4 regions of the Streptomyces sp. NPDC029014 genome follow, and region 4 is predicted to be linked to each of the others. Evidence: riboswitches for the same ligand, from Rfam matches in the RefSeq annotation. Region 4 holds a riboswitch; each other region holds the start of a gene.
What was found. A riboswitch is a leader RNA that binds a small molecule or an ion and turns the genes downstream of it on or off. The one in region 4 is predicted to bind cobalamin.
Positions count from the first base shown of each region.

Region 1: linked by a shared signal. The riboswitch ahead of ACZ4VL_RS08890 (ABC transporter substrate-binding protein) and the one ahead of ACZ4VL_RS11710 (ribonucleoside-diphosphate reductase subunit alpha) in region 4 are both predicted to bind cobalamin.
Region 2: linked by a shared signal. The riboswitch ahead of cobN (cobaltochelatase subunit CobN) and the one ahead of ACZ4VL_RS11710 (ribonucleoside-diphosphate reductase subunit alpha) in region 4 are both predicted to bind cobalamin.
Region 3: linked by a shared signal. The riboswitch ahead of ACZ4VL_RS15280 (energy-coupling factor ABC transporter permease) and the one ahead of ACZ4VL_RS11710 (ribonucleoside-diphosphate reductase subunit alpha) in region 4 are both predicted to bind cobalamin.

Region 1 is NZ_JBVHVT010000012.1:20,008-24,657, reverse strand. It holds gene ACZ4VL_RS08905 (bifunctional 4-hydroxy-2-oxoglutarate aldolase/2-dehydro-3-deoxy-phosphogluconate aldolase) at 1-528, shown strand, start outside; gene ACZ4VL_RS08900 (PfkB family carbohydrate kinase) at 629-1,618, shown strand; tRNA gene ACZ4VL_RS08895 (tRNA-Trp) at 1,665-1,741, shown strand; cobalamin riboswitch at 1,825-1,961, shown strand; gene ACZ4VL_RS08890 (ABC transporter substrate-binding protein) at 1,998-2,990, shown strand; gene ACZ4VL_RS08885 (FecCD family ABC transporter permease) at 2,987-4,075, shown strand; gene ACZ4VL_RS08880 (ABC transporter ATP-binding protein) at 4,072-4,650, shown strand, end outside.
Region 2 is NZ_JBVHVT010000024.1:41,541-46,190, forward strand. It holds gene ACZ4VL_RS15615 (hypothetical protein) at 1-1,377, opposite strand, end outside; cobalamin riboswitch at 1,919-2,056, shown strand; gene cobN (cobaltochelatase subunit CobN) at 2,094-4,650, shown strand, end outside.
Region 3 is NZ_JBVHVT010000023.1:71,303-75,952, reverse strand. It holds gene cbiQ (cobalt ECF transporter T component CbiQ) at 1-557, opposite strand, end outside; gene ACZ4VL_RS15285 (energy-coupling factor ABC transporter substrate-binding protein) at 561-911, opposite strand; gene ACZ4VL_RS15280 (energy-coupling factor ABC transporter permease) at 916-1,608, opposite strand; cobalamin riboswitch at 1,637-1,834, opposite strand; gene ACZ4VL_RS15275 (flavodoxin family protein) at 2,166-2,921, shown strand; gene ACZ4VL_RS15270 (AMIN-like domain-containing (lipo)protein) at 2,980-3,510, opposite strand; gene ACZ4VL_RS15265 (SsgA family sporulation/cell division regulator) at 3,658-4,065, opposite strand; gene ACZ4VL_RS15260 (hypothetical protein) at 4,243-4,569, opposite strand.
Region 4 is NZ_JBVHVT010000017.1:12,230-16,879, forward strand. It holds gene ACZ4VL_RS11710 (ribonucleoside-diphosphate reductase subunit alpha) at 1-1,922, opposite strand, end outside; cobalamin riboswitch at 2,072-2,200, opposite strand; gene ACZ4VL_RS11715 (GNAT family N-acetyltransferase) at 2,225-2,758, opposite strand; gene ACZ4VL_RS11720 (Uma2 family endonuclease) at 2,837-3,421, shown strand; gene ACZ4VL_RS11725 (YbdD/YjiX family protein) at 3,516-3,719, opposite strand; gene ACZ4VL_RS11730 (carbon starvation CstA family protein) at 3,716-4,650, opposite strand, start outside.

The DNA.
Region 1 (4,650 bases), on a different contig from region 4:
TGCCGGGTGGTCGAACTGACCACCACGACCCCCGGTTGGGCGCGGGCCGTCGCCCGGGTCGCGCCGCTCGCCGACGCGCACGGCCGCCCCGCGATGATCGGGGTCGGCACGGTCACCGCCGCCGGGCAGGCGGAAGCCGCCCTGGACGCCGGCGCCGCCTTCCTGGTCTCCCCGTACCCGGCCCCCGAAGTCCGGGACACCGCTGCCCGGCGCGGGGCGGTGTTCGTCGAGGGCGGCTTCACCCCCGGCGAGATCGCCGCCGCGGTGCGGTACGCGGGCGCCGCCAAGGTGTTCCCGGCGCACCTCGGCGGCCCCGGCTTCATCCGCTCCCTGGCTGCCGTGCTCCCCGCGGCCGTCCTGCTCCCGACCGGCGGCATCCGGCCCGCCGAGGTCCGGGACTGGCTCGACGCCGGGGCCGCGGCCGTCGGCATCGGCAGCGGCCTGCCGGACGATCCCGCGGAACTGGCCGCCGTCTTCGCGGAGCTGGCGGGCCCGTGCTGCGCCGCCTGCGAGGGGACGGGCCGCTGAGATGCCGGGCGGGTACGCGGACGGTGGCGCGGTGGATGCGGGCGGCGGCCCGGGCGAGGGGTTGGCCGGCACCCTGGACGCAGCCGGGGACGAGGGGGCCGTGGCAGACCCCCGGTACGACGTGGTGGTCCTCGGCGAGGTCCTGGTCGAGATCCACGCCGACACCGCCCTGCGGGCGGCCGCCGACGGCAGCCCGGCCCGGATCTCCTACTCCGGCGACGCCCTGAACGCCGCCGCGGCCGCCGCGGCGGCGGGAGCCCGGACCGCCCTCCTCACCGTCGTCGGCGATGACGAGCTCAGCGTTCCGCTGCTGCGCCGGGTCGCCGAACTCGGCGTGGACACCGCCCACGTCCACCGGGCCCCGCGGCCCAACGGGGCCTACCTCCTCGCTGCCGACACCACAGGCGCCCGCGAGTTCGTCTACTGGCGTACGCACAGCGCCGGATCCACCCTCTCGCCCGGACACGTGGAAGCCTGGCGGAACGTGCTGACCGGAGCCGGGGCCCTCATCACCAGCGGGATCACCGGTGCCCTGTCGGCCGGCAGCGGCGAGGCGGTGGTGGCCGCCGCCGAGACCGTGCACCGGGCAGGCGGGCACGTCTCGTACGACCCCAACTTCCGGCCCCGGCTGACCGGCCGGGCCGCGGCCCGGCAACTGCTGGCGCGGGTCGCCCCGCTGACCGGACTGCTGAAGACCTCCTGCCCCGACGACGCGCTCGCCCTCGTGGGCACCGCCGACCCCGGCGCCGCCGCAGCCCGTTACCGCGCGCTGGGCGCCCGTACGGTCGCGGTCACCGCGGGGGCGGACCGGCTGCTCCTGGACGACGGGACGCGGGCCGAGTACCACTCCGTGCCCGTCAACCCGGCTCCGGTCGACGCCACCGGAGCCGGGGACTGCTTCACCGGCACCGTCACCGCCCGGCTCGCCCTCGGCGACAGCCTCGCCGACGCCGTGGCCCACGGCATCGCCGCCGCGTCCCTGTCGGTCTCCGGGCGGGGCGGCACCGGCCGCGTCCCCACGTTCGCCCAGACCGCGGCCCTGGCCGCCACCCACCGCCGGCGCCGCGCCCCGGGGGACACGCACCCTTAATCGAGTGGATCTTCTCGCCGCGACATGGCATGGTTGTCCTCATCGAAGGGGTGTAGCTCAGCTGGTCAGAGCGTCGGTCTCCAAAACCGAATGTCGCAGGTTCGAATCCTGTCGCCCCTGCCACGGTGAACCGGTGGTTCACGTGTGAAGGCCCAGGTCCGGGTTGGCGGACCTGGGCCTTCGTCATGTCACCGCGCGTTCCGTGGCGTCTGGCAGACTGGTGTGGACCAACTCGGCGGTGCAGGACAGGAAACCGGTGCGAATCCGGTGCGGTCCCGCCACTGTGACCGGCCCGCCTCCCGCGGGCCGGAAGCCAGATACTGACGCACCGCCTCTTCACGTCGACCAGGGGACGAGGATCCCCCGGAGAGGCTTCGCCATGCCGCGTTCCCGCGCCCTGCTGCGTGCACTCGCCCCGATCACCCTGCTGGTACCGCTCGCCGCCTGTGGCGGGTCGAGCGGGGCCGGTCAGGGCGCCGCCCCGGGGAAGGCCGCCGCGCCCGGGTTCCCGTACACCACCGTCAACTGCGGTGTCACCAGCACCTACCAGGCCCCGCCGCAGCGGGCCGTCACCATGAACCAGCACGCCACCGAGCTGCTGCTCGCGCTCGGCCTGCAGGACCGGATGGCCGGGACCGCCTACCTGGACGACGCGGTGCTCCCCGCCTACGAGCCCGCCTACGACCGCATCAAGGTGCTGGCGAAGGAGTACCCGTCCAAGGAGGTGCTCCTCGGCGCCAACCCGGACTTCGTGTACGGCGGTTACTCCAGCGCCTTCGACAAGGCGCAGGGCCGCGACCGCGCGGCGCTCGCCGGGGCGGGCATCGACACCCGGCTCAGCGTGGAGTACTGCACCGACGGCCCGGTCGGCCTGGACCAGCTGAAGACCGAGATCACCGAGGTCGCCCGGACCTTCGGGGTGCCCGAGCGGGGCGAACGGCTCATTGCCGAGGAGCAGCGCCGCATCGACGCCGTCACGGCCCGGGTCAAGGACAGGGGCCGGCCCTCCGTCTTCGTCTACGACTCCGGCCAGGACAGTGCCTTCACCTCGGGCGGCCACGGCATCGGCAACGAGATCGTCTCCTTGGCCGGCGGGACGAACACCTTCGCCGACCTGGGGGACACCTTCGGCGACGTGTCGTGGGAGAAGGTCATCGAGCGGAGGCCCGAGGTCGTCCTCATCTACGACTACGGCGGCACCACCGTCGAGGCGAAGAAGCAGCGCCTGTTGAACGATCCGGCGCTCGCGGAGGTTCCCGCGGTCAAGAACCGGCGGTTCGCCGTGCTGCCGCTGTCCTCGGCCGTCCTCGGCGTGCGCGTCGCCGACGCCGTCGAGTCCCTGGGTCGCCAGCTCCACCCCGACGCCCCGTGACCCGCCCCCGTACGGGTCCTGGCCGCCGCCCGCCCGTCGCCGTGGTCCTGTTCGTCCTGGCCGCCGCGCTCCTCGCGTCGGCCGTGGCGGGGTTGGCCCTGGGGCCGGTCCGGATCGCCCCCGGGCAGGTGCTCGACCTGGTGCTCCGCGGACCCGGTCCGGGCGGCGGGGCGTTCGGCTCCATCGTGTGGGACGTGCGGATGCCGCGGGTGCTCCTCGGCGCCGTCGTCGGTGGCGGCCTCGCGGTGGCCGGCACCGTCCTGCAGGCCCTCGTCCGCAACCAGCTCGCCGACCCGTTCCTGCTGGGTGCCTCCTCGGGTGCTTCGGCCGGCGCGGTCCTCGTCATCGTCCTCGGGGCGGGAGCCGGCACCGCGGGCGCGGGGAGTCTCGCGGGCCTCGCCGGAATCGCGGGCGGGGCCGGGGTGCCCGCGGCCGCGTTCGCCGGGTCGATGTGCGCGCTCGTCGCCGTGTACGCGATGGCCCGGCGCGGCGGGAGCATGACGACCGGGCGGCTGGTCCTCGCCGGCGTCGCCGTCCAGTACGTCCTGTCCGCGCTCACCAGCCTGGTGCTCGTCCTCGCCGCCCGCCCCGACCAGGTGCGGTCCGTCCTCTTCTGGACCCTGGGCGGCCTCGGCGGCGCCCGCCCGGACGAACTGGCCCTGCCCGCGGCGGTGCTGGCCGCCGGCACCGCCCTGTTGATAGCCCTCGCCCGGCCGTTGGACCTGCTGCTGGCGGGGGAGGAGGGTGCGCACACCCTCGGGCTGGACGCGGGCCGCTTCCGCGCCGCCGTCTTCGTCCTCGTCTCCCTCGTCGTCGGGGTGCTCGTGGCGTACAGCGGGGCGATCGGCTTCGTCGGGCTGATGGTGCCGCACGCCGCCCGGATGGTCGTCGGGGCCGCGCACCGGGCCCTGCTGCCGGTCGCCGCCCTCGGCGGGGCGGTGTTCCTGCTCCTGGCCGACCTGATCGCGCGTACGGCGGCGGCGCCCGAGGAGATACCGGTCGGCGTGGTCACCGCCCTGGTCGGCGGACCGTTCTTCCTGTGGATGCTGAGGCGTTCCACGCGCACCGAGGGGGTGCCGGCATGACCGCGGGCGGGCGCGCGCACCCGCTGGACCTCACCGTCGACGGCGTGGGGTACACCACCGGCGGACACACCCTGCTCCACGGAGTGGACCTCACCGCCCGGCCCGGCGAGACGGTCGGCGTGGTCGGCCCCAACGGCAGCGGCAAGACCACGCTGTTGCGCTGCGTGTACGGCACCCTGCGGCCCACCACCGGCCGTGTCCTGCTGGACGGCGCGGACGCGGCGGCGCTCGGCGTCAAACACCGGGCCCGGCGCACCGCGGTCGTCCCGCAGGACGCGACCGGCCTGCTCGGACTGACCGTCCGCGAGGTCGTCGCCATGGGGCGCAGCCCGCACAAGCGGTTCTGGGAGCAGGACGGCCCGGACGACGCCCGGCGCGTCGCCGAGGCCCTGGAGACCGTGGGCGTCGCCGCGTTCGCGGACCGCCCCTTCGACGAACTGTCCGGCGGCGAACGCCAGCGCGCCCTCGTGGCCCGCGCCCTGGCCCAGGACCCCGGCCTGCTCGCCCTGGACGAGCCGACGAACCACCTCGACGTCCGCTACCAGCTGGAGCTCCTGGCCCTGGTGCGCGCCCTG
Region 2 (4,650 bases), on a different contig from region 4:
GTGCACGGGCAGCGGTCCGGTCGCGCGGGCCGCGACGGCCCGGGCGTCGGCGCGGACGTCGGCCAGGGACTTGGCGCAACCGGGCCGCCCGGTGCAGGCGGTGACGGAACGCCAGGGGTCGTCGGGTGCGGTGACGAGCCCGGCGTCGGCGAGGGCCGCCAGCGCCTCGGCGGCCCGGTCGGCCGCCAGACCGGGGACGACGATCCCCCGCCAGGGCGTGAGCCGCATCCGGCCGGTGAGCCGGGCCAGCAGCCGCCACTGGGCGGTGGTCAACCGGCCGAGCGGCGCGAGCACGCTGAGCGCGGCGGCCCCGCCGGGCCCGACGACGACCCCGGGCTCGGGCCCGGGCCCGTCCGTGAAAGCAACGCCGGCGGCGGGCAGGGGCACGGGCAGGGGCACGGGCACGGGCACGGGCACGGGCACGGGCACAACGGTGGCCGGAACGCCGACGGCCGCCAACCGAGCAGCCAACCCGGCCGCGCTCAGGGCGTGTTCGGGGGGCAGTTCGACGGCCCGCCAGGCACGGGTACCAGCCGCGCGGGCCGCATCGAGGAAGTACCGGGCGGCGACCACCGCGGCGCGCGGCGCATCGGCCGCGGCCACGAGCACCGCCGGCACCGCAACGCCCGCGGAACCGCGGGCCGTTCCGGATCCGACGCCGCCCCCGGGGCCGCCCGCCGCACCGACGCCGGACACCGGACCGGCGGACGCCGAACCGGACGACACCAAACCGGCAGACGCCGAACCGGCAGCCACCGAACCGCCGGACGCCGGACCGGCAGCCACTGCGCCCTGGGCAGCCGGGTCGGCGATCTGCGCGGTGGGCGTGGCGGCGACGAACACGTGGGCGTGTTCGTCGCCGCGGGCGATGACGGTGACGTCCGCGTCCAGCGACGCCACGTCACCGCGGCCGTCGTCGAGGGCGAACAGGAAGCGGCCGGACAGGGCGGCCGCGGCCGGGTCGGCGCACAGCAGTCGGTCCAGCTCGCCCACCCACGGGGCCACGTCCGGCAGCACCGGCAGCTCCAGGCCGGTCAGCGGTGAGGCGACGATGTTGCGGACCCGCTCGTGGGTGGGCGCGGGCAGCAGCCCGGCGCGGTCCAGCACCCCGGCCAGTTCGCCACCGCAGCTCGCACCGAGCCCGCGGAGCTGGGCGTTGCCGCGCGAGGTGAGGTCGATGTGCCCGTCGCCGAGCCGGTCGGCGGCGTCGGCGAGCAGCAGCGCCGCGTCCTCGCCGAGCATCCCGCCGGGGATCCGCACCCGGGCCAGGTACCCGTCGTCGGCCGCGTGGAGGCGCAGTGCGCCGGGGCAGGCGTCACCGCGCTCCCGTATGACGGGTTCGTCCCGTGCGGCGGGGGCGGAGGGGGGTGTGGGCATGGCGGCGAGCATACCCACGAATCCCGGCCCCCGACCTGTGGCCGTCACCACCTCCGACCTGCGGCCACCGGCAACCCGCAACCGGCAACCGGCACGGGTTCCGCGGGGCGGAGGCCGAACGGGCACGTGGTGGGAGCGAGGTCGCGGGGGCCGGGGGGCGGGGGGCGGGACGGGGCACGGCGGTCGTGGCGCGGGAGCACCGACGGGGCGGGCGTGGCCGGCCGGGCCGGGGCGTGCAGCCATCGCACGGCAGAAGTGCGCTCCCACCGCTCCCACCGCACCCCCAGCGCACCCCGTCGCCCCAGCGCACCCCGTCGCCCGCCGCACACCCCCATCGCACCCCCGCATGCCCCCCACACACCCACCCCCGCCCACCCCGCCCCCCACACCGCGAAGGCCCCCCGCGGGCCCGTCCCCACCCCTCCCCGCCCCTCCCCACCAGCGGTGTCCCGGCTCCGCGGCCCCGGCCGTCGCGGGCGGTGGGTGCGTGGTGACCCCCACTCCCGGCCAGGGGAAACGGCACCTAAGATGACCTTCGGCGTGCCATTCGGCCCGCTCATCGCCGAGGACGGCGACATGGGAGGAAGCCCGGTGCGATTCCGGCGCGGTCCCGCCACTGTGAACCCGGCAGAGCAGCCGCCGATCCGGGTGAGTCAGGAACTCCCGCCGTCCTCACTGCCCGGGGCGCGGAAACCCCGAGGAAGGCCTGCCGCCGCATGATCCTGCTGCTGTCGACGTCCGACACCGATCTGCTCAGCGCCCGAGCGGCCGCGGACGGCCCGGTGCCGTACCGGTTCGCGAACCCCTCCCGCCTTCCCCTCGACGACCTCTCCGGCCTCCTCGACGGCGTCGAGCTGGTCGTCGTACGCCTGCTCGGCGGCCTGCGGGCCTGGCAGGACGGCCTCGACCTGCTGCTGGCGTCCGAGCAGACCCGCCCCGTCGTCGTCCTGACCGGCGAACAGGCCCCGGACGCGCAGCTGATGGAGGCGTCGACGGTGCCGATCGGCATCGCTGCCGAGGCGCACGCCTACCTCGCGCACGGCGGCCCGGCCAACCTGGAGCAGCTGGCCCGCTTCCTGTCCGACACCGTCCTGCTCACCGGCCACGGCTTCGAGCCGCCGGCCGCCGCGCCCACCTGGGGCGCCCTGGAGCGCCCGAAGCCGTCGGCCCCCGGCACGCCCGCGCCGACGGCCGCACCCGCACCCACCTCCAGCCCCACCCCCACGCCCACCCCCGTCCCCCGCATCGCGGTGCTCTACTACCGTGCCCACCAGATGAGCGGCAACACGGGCTTCGTGCACACCCTGTGCGACGCGATCGAGGCGGCGGGGGGCTCCCCGATGCCGCTGTACGTGTCCTCCCTGCGCACCCCGGAGCCGGAGCTGCTGGCCACCCTGGAGGGGGCCGACGCGGTGATCACCACCGTGCTCGCGGCCGGCGGCACCCGCCCGGCGACCGCCTCCGCCGGCGGCGACGACGAGTCCTGGGACGCGGGCGCGCTCGCCGGCCTGGGCGTGCCGGTCCTGCAGGCGCTGTGCCTGACGGGTTCGCGCAGTGCGTGGGAGGAGAACGACGAGGGCCTGTCTCCGCTCGACGCCGCGACGCAGGTCGCCGTGCCCGAGTTCGACGGCCGTCTGATCACCGTCCCGTTCTCCTTCAAGGAGTTCGACGAGGACGGCCTGCCCGCGTACGTGGCGGACGCCGAGCGGGCCGCCCGGGTCGCGGGGATCGCCGTGCGCCACGCCCGGTTGCGGCACATCGCCCGCGCCGACAAGAAGATCGCGCTGGTCCTCTCCGCCTACCCGACGAAGCACTCGCGGATCGGCAACGCGGTCGGCCTCGACACCCCGGCCAGTGCGATGGTGCTGCTGCGCGCCCTCCTCGACGCCGGCTACGACTTCGGCCCGGCCGAGGAGATCCCCGGTCTGGTCTCCGGTGACGGCGACGAGATGATCCGCGCCCTGATCGAGGCCGGCGGCCACGACCAGGACTGGCTGACCGAGGAGCAGCTGGCCCGCAACCCGGTCCGCATTCCGGCCGCCGACTACCGGCGCTGGTTCGCGGAGCTGCCGGCGGAGCTGCGCGAGCAGGTCGAGGAGCACTGGGGTCCGGCGCCGGGCGAGATGTTCGTGGACCGCTCGCAGAACCCGGACGGTGACATCGTCCTGGCGGCGCTGCGCCGCGGGAACCTGCTGATCCTGATCCAGCCGCCGCGCGGGTTCGGCGAGAACCCGATCGCGATCTACCACGACCCGGACCTGCCGCCGTCGCACCACTACCTGGCCGCGTACCGGTGGATCCAGGCCGGCGCCGAGGACGGCGGTTTCGGCGCCGACGCGATGATCCACCTGGGCAAGCACGGCAACTTGGAGTGGCTGCCGGGCAAGAACGCCGGCCTGTCGGCGGCGTGCGCGCCCGACGCGGCGCTGGGCGACCTGCCGCTGGTCTACCCGTTCCTCGTCAACGACCCGGGCGAGGGCACGCAGGCCAAGCGCCGCGTGCACGCCACCCTGGTCGACCACCTGGTGCCGCCGATGGCGCGCGCGGAGTCGTACGGCGACATCGCGCGCCTGGAGCAGCACCTGGACGAGTACGCGCAGATCAGCTCGATGGACCCGGCGAAGCTGCCGGCGATCCGCGCGCAGATCTGGACGCTGATCCAGGCGGCGAAGCTCGACCACGACCTGGGTCTGGAGGAGCGTCCGGACGACGACGGCTTCGACGACTTCCTGCTGCACGTCGACGGCTGGCTGTGCGAGGTGAAGGACGCCCAGATCCGTGACGGTCTGCACGTGCTGGGCGGTGCCCCGGACGGCGAGGCCCGCGTCAACCTGGTCCTGGCGATCCTGCGGGCCCGCCAGATCTGGGGCGGTACGACCGCTCTGCCCGGCCTGCGCGAGGCGCTCGGCCTGGACGAGTCCGCGGCGACCCGTACGTCCGCCGACGAGGCGGAGGAGACGGCGCGGGCGCTGGTGCAGGCGATGGAGGACACAGGCTGGGACCCGGCCGCGGTGGCCGAGGTCGCGGCGGGCCGTTCGGCGGACGTGGCGGCCGTACTGGACTTCGCGGCCCGCGAGGTGGTGCCGCGGCTGGCCGGCACGACGGACGAGATCGCGCACGTGGTGGCGGCCCTCGACGGCCGCTTCGTGCCGGCGGGCCCCTCGGGCTCCCCGCTGCGCGGCCTGGTCAACGTCCTGCCGACGGGCCGGAACTTCTACTCGGTCGACCCGAAGGCCGTCCCGTCCCGCCTGGCGTGGGAGACGGGCCAGGCCC
Region 3 (4,650 bases), on a different contig from region 4:
GCGAGCCCGGCCACCGAACGCCACGCCGCCGCCCGGCCCGCGTTCCCCAGGCGGGCCGCCTGCGCGCGCCGCACCTGGGCGAGGGAGTCGAGCAGCAGGAAGCCGATGCGGTACATGACCAGGGCCACGTCCACCACCGGCGCCGGCACCCCGGCCCGGACCAGCCGCGGCAGCACGTCCGACACCGGCGTGGTGAACGCGAACAGCAGCACCCCGAGCGAGGCCGCGGACGTGCGCAGCAGCAGTTCGGCGGCGAGCCGCGGCCCGTGCGGGGCCAGCGAGACCGGACCCGCCGGGCCGCCGAGCGCGACGAGCAGCGGCAGCGCCCCGGTGAAGCAGAAACCGAGCGGGATCCGGAAGGCCCGCCACAGCTGCCGCCCGGCGACCCCGGCCGGCCCGAGGAGCACGGCGAGGGTCGCGGCGGCCACGAGCGGTCCGCCGGGCCAGGGCGGCAGGCACAGGGCGCTGACCGTCAGACCCAGCCCGAGCAGCGCCTTCTCCAGCGGGTGGCGGCCCCGCCAGCGACTGCTGTGCGCGGCCACGTCGATCGGCAGCACCGGCTACGACTCCGCGGTGGGAGCCGGGGCGTCGCCGCCCGCCGCCGCGGCGGCCGCGCCTTGGCGGCGGCCCCGGCGGACGCCGAAGTAGTACGCGAGCACGCCCGCGCCCAGGGCCGCCTGGAGGGCGAACAGGGCCGACTCGACCTCCCCGGACGGGGGCTCGTACAGCGGGGAGAACCAGGGCTCGTAGTCCGGCTTCAGTTCGGTGATGGCCGCCTCCGCCTGCGCGTCGGCGCCCGCGAAGGGCTCCTCCTTGCCCTCGCCGAGGCCCAGGGCGAGGGGCAGGACGGCCAGCGCCGCCACCAGGAGCAGCAGCAGAACGTTGATCTTCGTGTTCCGGCTCGGGTTCATCGCGTCACACCGCCGTCTTCTGCTCGGAGCGGCCGGTGAGCTTCGCGACGCCCAGCCGGACCAGGTCGGACTTGCTCGACTGCATCAGCAGCCGCATCACGAGGACGGTCAGCAGGCCCTCGCTCACGGCGAGCGGGATCTGCGTGACGGCGAAGATGCCGCCGAACTTCGCGAGCGCGCCGAGGAAGCCCGTGCCCGGGTCCGGGAAGGCCAGCGCCAGCTGGACCGAGGTCACGCAGTAGGTGACGAGGTCGGCGAAGAAGGCGCCGAAGAACACGGACACCATCAGCGGGGCGTTGAAGCGCCGCAGCAGCAGGTAGGCGCAGTACCCCGACCAGGGTCCGGCGATGGCCATGGAGAAGACGTTGGCGCCGAGCGTGGTCAGTCCGCCGTGCGCGAGCAGCAGCGCCTGGAAGAGGAGGGTGATCGTGCCGAGCACCGCCATGATGGGCGGCCGGAACAGGATCGCGCCGAGCCCGGTCCCGGTGGGGTGCGAGCAGCTGCCCGTCACCGACGGGATCTTCAGTGCGGACAGGACGAAGGTGAACGCGCCGGACGCGCCGAGCAGGAGGGTGCTCTCGGGGTTGGCCTTCACCTCGCGGGTGAGGGCGCGCACCCCGTGGACGACGAAGGGAGCGGACGCGGCGCCCCAGGCGGCCGCGTGCAAAGGGGGCAGGAACCCCTCGGCTATATGCATGAGTGGGAGACCTCTCCAGCACCTCGTGGATGGACAACGCGCCCTGGCCGGTCTCCTGGCTCACGGGTACTGATGCCCTGGCTCCGCCTTCCCGGGCGGTGCGGGTCCCTACCCGCGCTGCCCAGTGGCTTTCCCGCAGGAGTGGAGCCGGACTTCCCGTTCACAGTGGCGAGGGCCGCACCGGTCTTGCACCGGTTTCCCGTACACCAAGGCCTGATGACCCTAATCGGCCCCGTGGACCCGTAACAACCCGGCTCCGGCCCGCCTGTTGGGCCCGGGGATTCCGCTTAGGGTCGGCGGCGTACCGGTGTGCTGGGGGCGGGCGGGCGAAACGGCGGCAGGGGCGCGGAAGTTCCGGCTCGGGTCGGCCGTCTGGAGGGACCGGCGCGTGCTGGGGCGCTCTTCCGTTCATGCGCTCCAACCGGCGCCGCCGGGGCGTGTGCGGGGTGCGGTCGGGAGGGGTGGCCGGAGCGTCCGGCCGCGAGGGGCCGGGAGTGACCACCCCGGACGGGCGCCTTCCGTTCGCCGCGGGGCCGGCGTCCCCGCAGGCTGGGAGGGTGGCCGCCGAACACGACACCGCGCACCCGCAGCGGGGGACGGACGCCGGGGCGTTCGACTACTCCGACCTGACCGCCGTCTACGTCAACTGCACGCTCAAACGCTCGCCCGAGACCAGCAACACGGAGGGCCTGATCGCGCGCAGCCGGGCCGTCATGGAGGCGGCCGGCGCCCGGACCTCCCTGATCCGCGCCGTCGACCACGACATCGCCACCGGAGTCTGGCCGGACATGACCGAGCACGGCTGGGAAACCGACCAGTGGCCGGTCCTGTACAGCCAGATCATGGACGCCGACATCCTCGTCCTGTGCGGGCCGATCTGGCTCGGCGACAACAGCTCCGTCATGAAGCAGGTCGTCGAGCGGCTCTACGCCTGCTCCTCGATCCTGAACGAGCACGGCCAGTACGCCTACTACGGGCGCGTCGGCGGTGCGCTGATCACCGGCAACGAGGACGGCGTGAAGCACTGCGCCATGAACGTCCTCTACAGCCTCCAGCACCTCGGGTACGCGATCCCACCGCAGGCCGACGCCGGCTGGATCGGCGAGGCCGGTCCGGGCCCCTCGTACCTTGACCCGGGCTCGGGCGGACCGGAGAACGACTTCACCAACCGGAACACGACGTTCATGTCGTGGAACCTGATGCACCTGGCGGCCCTGCTCAAGCACTCCGGCGGCATCCCCGCCCACGGCAACCAGCGCTCGGCCTGGGACGCCGGCTGCCGCTTCGACTTCCCCAACCCCGAGCACCGCTGACGGCCCGGGCCGTACGACCGGACGGTCGCAGGGCCGTCCGGCCGTACGGGGGCTCGGCTCAGCCGCAGCACACGTTGCGGTGCGCGACGTCCAGCACGAACCGGTCGGGCGAGCGCAGGGTGAACGAGGTGTACGACGGCTTGCTGTCGAAGGCGGCGCCGAAGGTGACGTACCCCTCGAAGTCGCCCGTCATGGCGAAGCCCTTCAGGGCGGGCAGGTCGATCGTGGCGAGCTTCGGCCCGCGGTAGGTGCTCTCGCCGGAGCGCAGGTGTGCGTCGGCGGGGTGCAGACGGATCTGGAGGAAGTGCTTCCCGGCCAGCGGGACGGGCTCGCCGGACCCGTCCCGGTACAGCCGCGGGACGCGGGTGACCTCGACGTCGGGGACGCGTCCCCGCAGGTCGACGACGATCCGGTCGTACGCGCAGTGCCCGGCCCAGCGGGCGTTCACGACGAGCGGGACGGTGGCGCGCCCGGAGGCCGCGGCGGCCGGGGCCGGGGCGGTGGAGGCGGGCGCGGCGAGGGCGATTCCGGCGGTGAGGAGGGCCCCCGTGGCAAGGGCCACGGTCTGCCGGCGGCGGAGGTGGTTCATGACGTCCCCCCTGGTTCTCAAGAGACGGGGACCTGTGTCACTGCCGGAGACACCCGCTGCGCGTCGATGGTTGCGGCAAAATCGACTAAATTTCTTATTCCGTCGAAATCGCCCGAACCGGCACCTCGCCGACGCGCGGCCGACGCGTCACCGGATCAGGAGGCCGTCCAGCTCCGCGTCGAGGTCGTAGTGCCGCTGCTCCTCGCCCCGGGGCACCAGCTCCACCAGTCGCCGGCACAGCGCCCGGACGTCCTTGGCCCGGGCGGAGACCACGCAGCTCTGCTCCCCGTTGCTGAAGGCCAGGTACACCCGCGGCTCGCTGCGGCGCCGGCGGGGCCAGACCCGGATGTCGCCCGCGCCGGTGGCGCAGGCCTCCCCGTCGAGCAGGAGGTCCCGGGAGAACACCCAGCGCGCCAGGTGCCGGCCCGCCCCCTGGAAGTCCAGGGCGAGCTCCCAGGGCCGGTCGCAGCGGTACGTGAAGGCCGCCTGCAGCGGGACGGGCTCGGGGGCGGCCTCCAGGCGGATGGGGAGGACGCGGTGCTCGATGACGGCCACGGCCGGTTCCCCTCTCTTCGGGGTGTGACGGGGGACACTCGTGAAGCTAGTCCACCTCCGGGCCCGCACCACCGGGTCGAAAGTCCCGGGTCCGGGGGTCCCCGGACCCGTCCTCGCACAGGAACGGGAAGGGCCCGCCCTCCGGCCGGAGGGCGGGCCCGCAGGGTCACCGGGCGGCTACGGAACGGGCTCGACCGGGACGGGCGCGACGACGAGCGGAACGTTCCCGTTGCTCTGTCCGACGGTCGCGGAGTCGGTTCCGCCCAGCTGGACGCCGTTGCTCTGGTTGGTCGCCCCGGAGCCGGTGGCGACCTGCTGGGTGGTCGAGGAGTTGCCGGCGTTCGAACCGAAGACGCCGCTGCCGAAGATCTCGGCGGCGGCCGCGTTCGACGAGATCCCCGCCCCGGCCCCGCTGTCGGCCTGGGCGGTGCCCGAGCAGAGCAGGGCGGCGAGGGGGAGCGCGGCGAGCGCGGCGATCGCGCGGGCGCTACGGGTGCTTGCCATGGTGAGGGTGAGGTCCTCCGTACGAGAAAGGGCTGCGGTCCACGGCGGTTGGCCGGCCGCCGGGGTGTGGCCGCGACGTCA
Region 4 (4,650 bases):
CGCTTGAACAGGTTGGACACCTGCGGCTCGATGCACTCGTACACGCCGGCGATCGAGGCGATCGTCGCGGTCGGCGCGATGGCCAGCAGCAGCGAGTTGCGCATGCCGGTCGTCGCGATGCGGGCGCGCAGCGCGTCCCAGCGCTCCGGCCAGGTGAGCTCGACACCGTAGTGGTCGGGGTGCAGCACGCCCTGGGCGGTACGGGTCTGCTCCCAGGCCGGGAGGGTGCCGTGCTTCTCGGCGAGGTCGGCGGAGGCCTCGTAGGCCGCCAGCATGATCCGCTCGGCGATCTTCGTGGAGAGGGCCTTGGCCGCGGCGGAGTCGAAGGGCAGGCGCAGCTTGAAGAAGACGTCCTGGAGGCCCATGGCGCCCAGGCCCACCGGGCGCCACTTGGCGTTGGAGCGGCCGGCCTCCTCGGTCGGGTAGAAGTTGATGTCCACGACCCGGTCGAGGAAGGTCACGGCGGTGCGGACGGTCTCGTCCAGGCGCTCCCAGTCCATCTCGCCCGTCTCGGCGAGGACGAACGCGCCGAGGTTGACCGAGCCGAGGTTGCAGACGGCCGTCTCGCCGTCGTTGGTGACCTCGATGATCTCGGTGCACAGGTTGGAGGAGTGGACGACCGTGCCCGGCAGGGCGGTCTGGTTCGCGGTCCGGTTGGAGGCGTCCTTGAAGGTCATCCAGCCCTGGCCGGTCTGCGCGAGGGTGCGCATCATGCGGCCGTACAGCTCGCGGGCCGGCATGGTCTTCTTGGCCAGGCCCGCCTGCTCGGCCTTGACGTAGGCGGCGTCGAACTCGTCGCCGTACAGGTCGACCAGCTCGGGCACGTCGGCCGGGGAGAACAGCGACCACTCGCCGTCGGCGTTCACGCGGCGCATGAACTCGTCCGGGATCCAGTGCGCCAGGTTCAGGTTGTGCGTGCGCCGGGCGTCCTCACCGGTGTTGTCGCGCAGCTCCAGGAACTCCTCGATGTCCGCGTGCCAGGTCTCCAGGTAGACGGCGGCGGCACCCTTGCGGCGGCCGCCCTGGTTCACGGCGGCGACGGAGGCGTCGAGGGTCTTCAGGAACGGGACGATGCCGTTGGAGTGGCCGTTGGTGCCGCGGATCAGCGAACCGCGGGCGCGGATGCGGGAGTACGACAGGCCGATGCCGCCGGCGTGCTTCGACAGGCGCGCGACCTGGTGGTAGCGGTCGTAGATCGAGTCGAGCTCGTCCAGCGGGGAGTCCAGCAGGTAGCAGGAGGACATCTGCGGGTGCCGGGTGCCGGAGTTGAAGAGCGTGGGGGAGGACGGCAGGTAGTCCAGGCGGCTCATCAGCCGGTACAGGGAGGCGACTTCCTCGACGGCCTCGATGCCGTCGTTCTCGGCCAGGCCGCAGGCCACGCGCAGCATGAAGTGCTGCGGGGTCTCGATGACCTGGCGGGTGATCGGGTGGCGCAGCAGGTAGCGGCTGTGCAGGGTGCGCAGGCCGAAGAAGCCGAAGCGGTCGTCGGCGCCCTCGCCGAGGGTGTGCTCGACCAGCGCGTCGAGGCGGCTCGCGTGCAGCCGGACGAACTCGGCGGTGCGGTCGGCGATCAGGCCCTCGCGGTGACCGACCTCGACCGAGGCGGAGAAGGAGGTGGCGCCCTGGCCAGCCGCCTCCTCGGCGACGGCGATCGTCAGCAGGCGGGCGGCGAGCCGGGAGTAGGCCGGGTCCTCGGAGATCAGACCTGCCGCGGCCTCGGTGGCCAGCCCGCGCAGCTCGGCCTCGTCGGCGGCCGCGCTGCGGCCGCGCAGGGCGGCGGCGGCGACCCGGCCGGGGTCGGTGTCGGGAAGGTCGGCGGTCAGCTCGGTGAGGGTGCGCAGCAGCGCGGCCCCGGGGCCCCCCTCAGTTCCGTTGTCGGACGGGTCGGACTCGGCGCGCGGTGCGGAAGGCGCGATGGTCACGGGGGGAGCTCTCCCTCGCTCGGCTCCGGGACGGCGGCGGTGCGGGCGCGAGCGGGCGCGCGCGGGCAAGGGCCCGTGGGAGGGCAGCACCGCGCGGCGTCCGCAGGCCCTACCGCGAGGCCCGGACGTGGTCGGCACCCGGTTCGGTCGAGCCGGGCGCGCCGTCGGCAGGTCGTCGGACTTCGGTGACACCGATGGGTGTACTTCATACCGTTGCGGGACAGTTCCGGATTCGCACCGGATTCCCCTGCGGCGACAGCGAGGATGAGCATACATGTGGGGGGAGGTTTCTGTGTGACCCCCTAGATGTTGTGTCCGCCCCTTTGCTGAGCGTGGCCCCACAGCTCCAGTCGGTAGGTGAGCAGGGTCAGTGCGGGGATCGGGGACCAGTCCAGTTCCGGGGTGCGGACGAAGCCCAGACGGGCGTAGATCCGCTGGGCGCCGCGCATCGCCGGCTGAGTGGAAAGGGTCAGCGCGGTGACCCCGTCGAGGGCCCGGGCCCGCTCGATGCACGCCCGTACGAGGGCCTCTCCGACGCCCGCGCCGCGCGCCCCGGGCGCCACGGCGAGCATCCGGAACTCGGCCTCGTGCGGGCCGGCGACGTCGGCGAGGGGGCTCCCGGGCGGGGCGAAGGTCACCCCGCCGAGCACCTCCCCGTCCCGGACGGCGACCAGCACCTCGCCGTCGGCGGCCCGGCCGGCCACGTCGCGCAGGACGTTCAGGTAGGTGTCGTCCTCGTTCTGGTCGAGCAGCCCGTCCCCGGTGTAGGCCTGCCCGGTGATCTCGCCGATCCGTTCGTACTCGTCGGTCTCGGCGATGCGGATGTCGATGTCCATGCCGCCGAGTGTGCCGGACGCGGGCGGGCGCCCGGGGCTATCGTCAGGGACAGCACCGTCGAGAAAGGCGAGCGAGGCATGAGCGTGATGACTCACCGGCCCCACATGCTGACAGAGGACTTCGAAGCCGTGGCGCGCATAGCGGCCCAAGAGAGGGAGGGGACGCGGCTGGAGTTCATCGACGGGATCATCAGGAGCAAAGCAATGCCGGACGGCGACCACGGGCGCATCATCCAGTGGCTGCTCAAGGTCTGCATGCAGTCACGGCCCGATCTGTTCCTGCACCCTGGCCAGGGGATCAAGGCGCAGGAGTACCGGGACGGGCGGGCGATCCCCGACGCGGTACTCGCGCACCCGGATGCTTTCGTCGGGCAGGGCGACTGGGTCGACCCGGCCCCGATCCTCATGGTCGTCGAGGTGACCTTGTGGGACTCCGACACGCAGCGCCGCGACCACGTCGAGAAGCCGCGTGCCTACGCGGAAACCGGCATTCCCGTCTACCTGCTCATCGACCGGGCCAAGGGCGAGGTGTCCGTCTACACCCAGCCCAACGGCCGGCGCTACGAGAGCGCGCACATCGTGCCGTACGGAATGGACATCGTCCTTCCCGACCCCGTCGGCATCACCCTCCAGACGGACGTCCTCAAGGACTGGGCGCGCTGATCCGGCCGCAACGCGCCGAGGGGCCCCGCCGGATGCGGCGGGGCCCCTCGGCGTGCGACGTGCGACGTGCGGCGTGCGGTGGTGCGGCGAGCGCTCAGCAGCAGCGGAAACCCTCGCGGGGGTCCGCCTCGCGGGCGTCGGTGCGGGCCCGTTCGAAGGCGCGGCGGGTCATGACCTCGGCGTCCGGATCGTGGGAGCGGGCGTGCACGACGTACCGGTCGTACGCCGCCTCGCCGGAGAACTCCCGCAGGTAGAACCGCGCCTTCGCCAGCGCGCCGCGCACCGCGCCGCCGCTCACGCCACGGGCTCCTTCGCGCGGCCGCCGCCCGAGTCGAGGCCGGCGGCGGCGAGTTCGGCCCGTTCCTGCGGGGTCGCGAGGAGCCCGGCCGGAGCGATGATCTTCGACTCGGTCCACGGGACCTCGGTGAGCCGCACCGATGCGGGGCTGCGGACGGCCCGGATGCAGGTGCGGGCCGCGTCCAGCAGCACGATGACGATCAGGACGGCGAACAGGCCGGACAGGACGCCGTCCACGGTGGCGTTGAGGACCACCGTGTGCATCTCGTCCATGTTCTTCGCGGGTGCGAGCACCTTGCCGGCGTCGATGCCGTCCTGGTACTTGTCGCGCTGGGCGAAGAAGCCGACCTTCACGTCGTCCGAGAAGATCTTCTGCCAGCTCGCGGTGAGGGTGACGGCCACGTCCCAGGCCAGCGGCACACCGGTCACCCAGGCCCACTTCAGCCGACCGGACTTGACCAGCAGGGTCGTGCAGACGGCCAGGGCCACCGCCGCGAGCAGCTGGTTCGCGATGCCGAACAGCGGGAAGAGCTGGTTGATGCCGCCCAGCGGGTCCTTGACGCCGACCCACAGGAAGTAGCCCCAGCCGCCGACGACGAGGGCGCTGGCCAGCCAGACGCCGGGCTTCCAGCTGATGTCCTTGAAGGACTTGTGCACGTTGCCGAGGGTGTCCTGGAGCATGAACCGGCCGACGCGGGTGCCCGCGTCCAGCGTGGTCAGGATGAACAGCGCCTCGAACATGATGGCGAAGTGGTACCAGAAGGCCTTCATGCCGGCGCCGCCGACGACGGCCGAGAAGATGTCCGACATTCCGAGTGCGAAGGTCGGCGCGCCGCCCGTACGGGACAGCAGGGTGGCTTCCTCGACGTCCTTCGCGGCCTGGGCGAGGAACTCGGGCGAGACGCTGAACCCGAGGTTCGTCACCGCCTCGG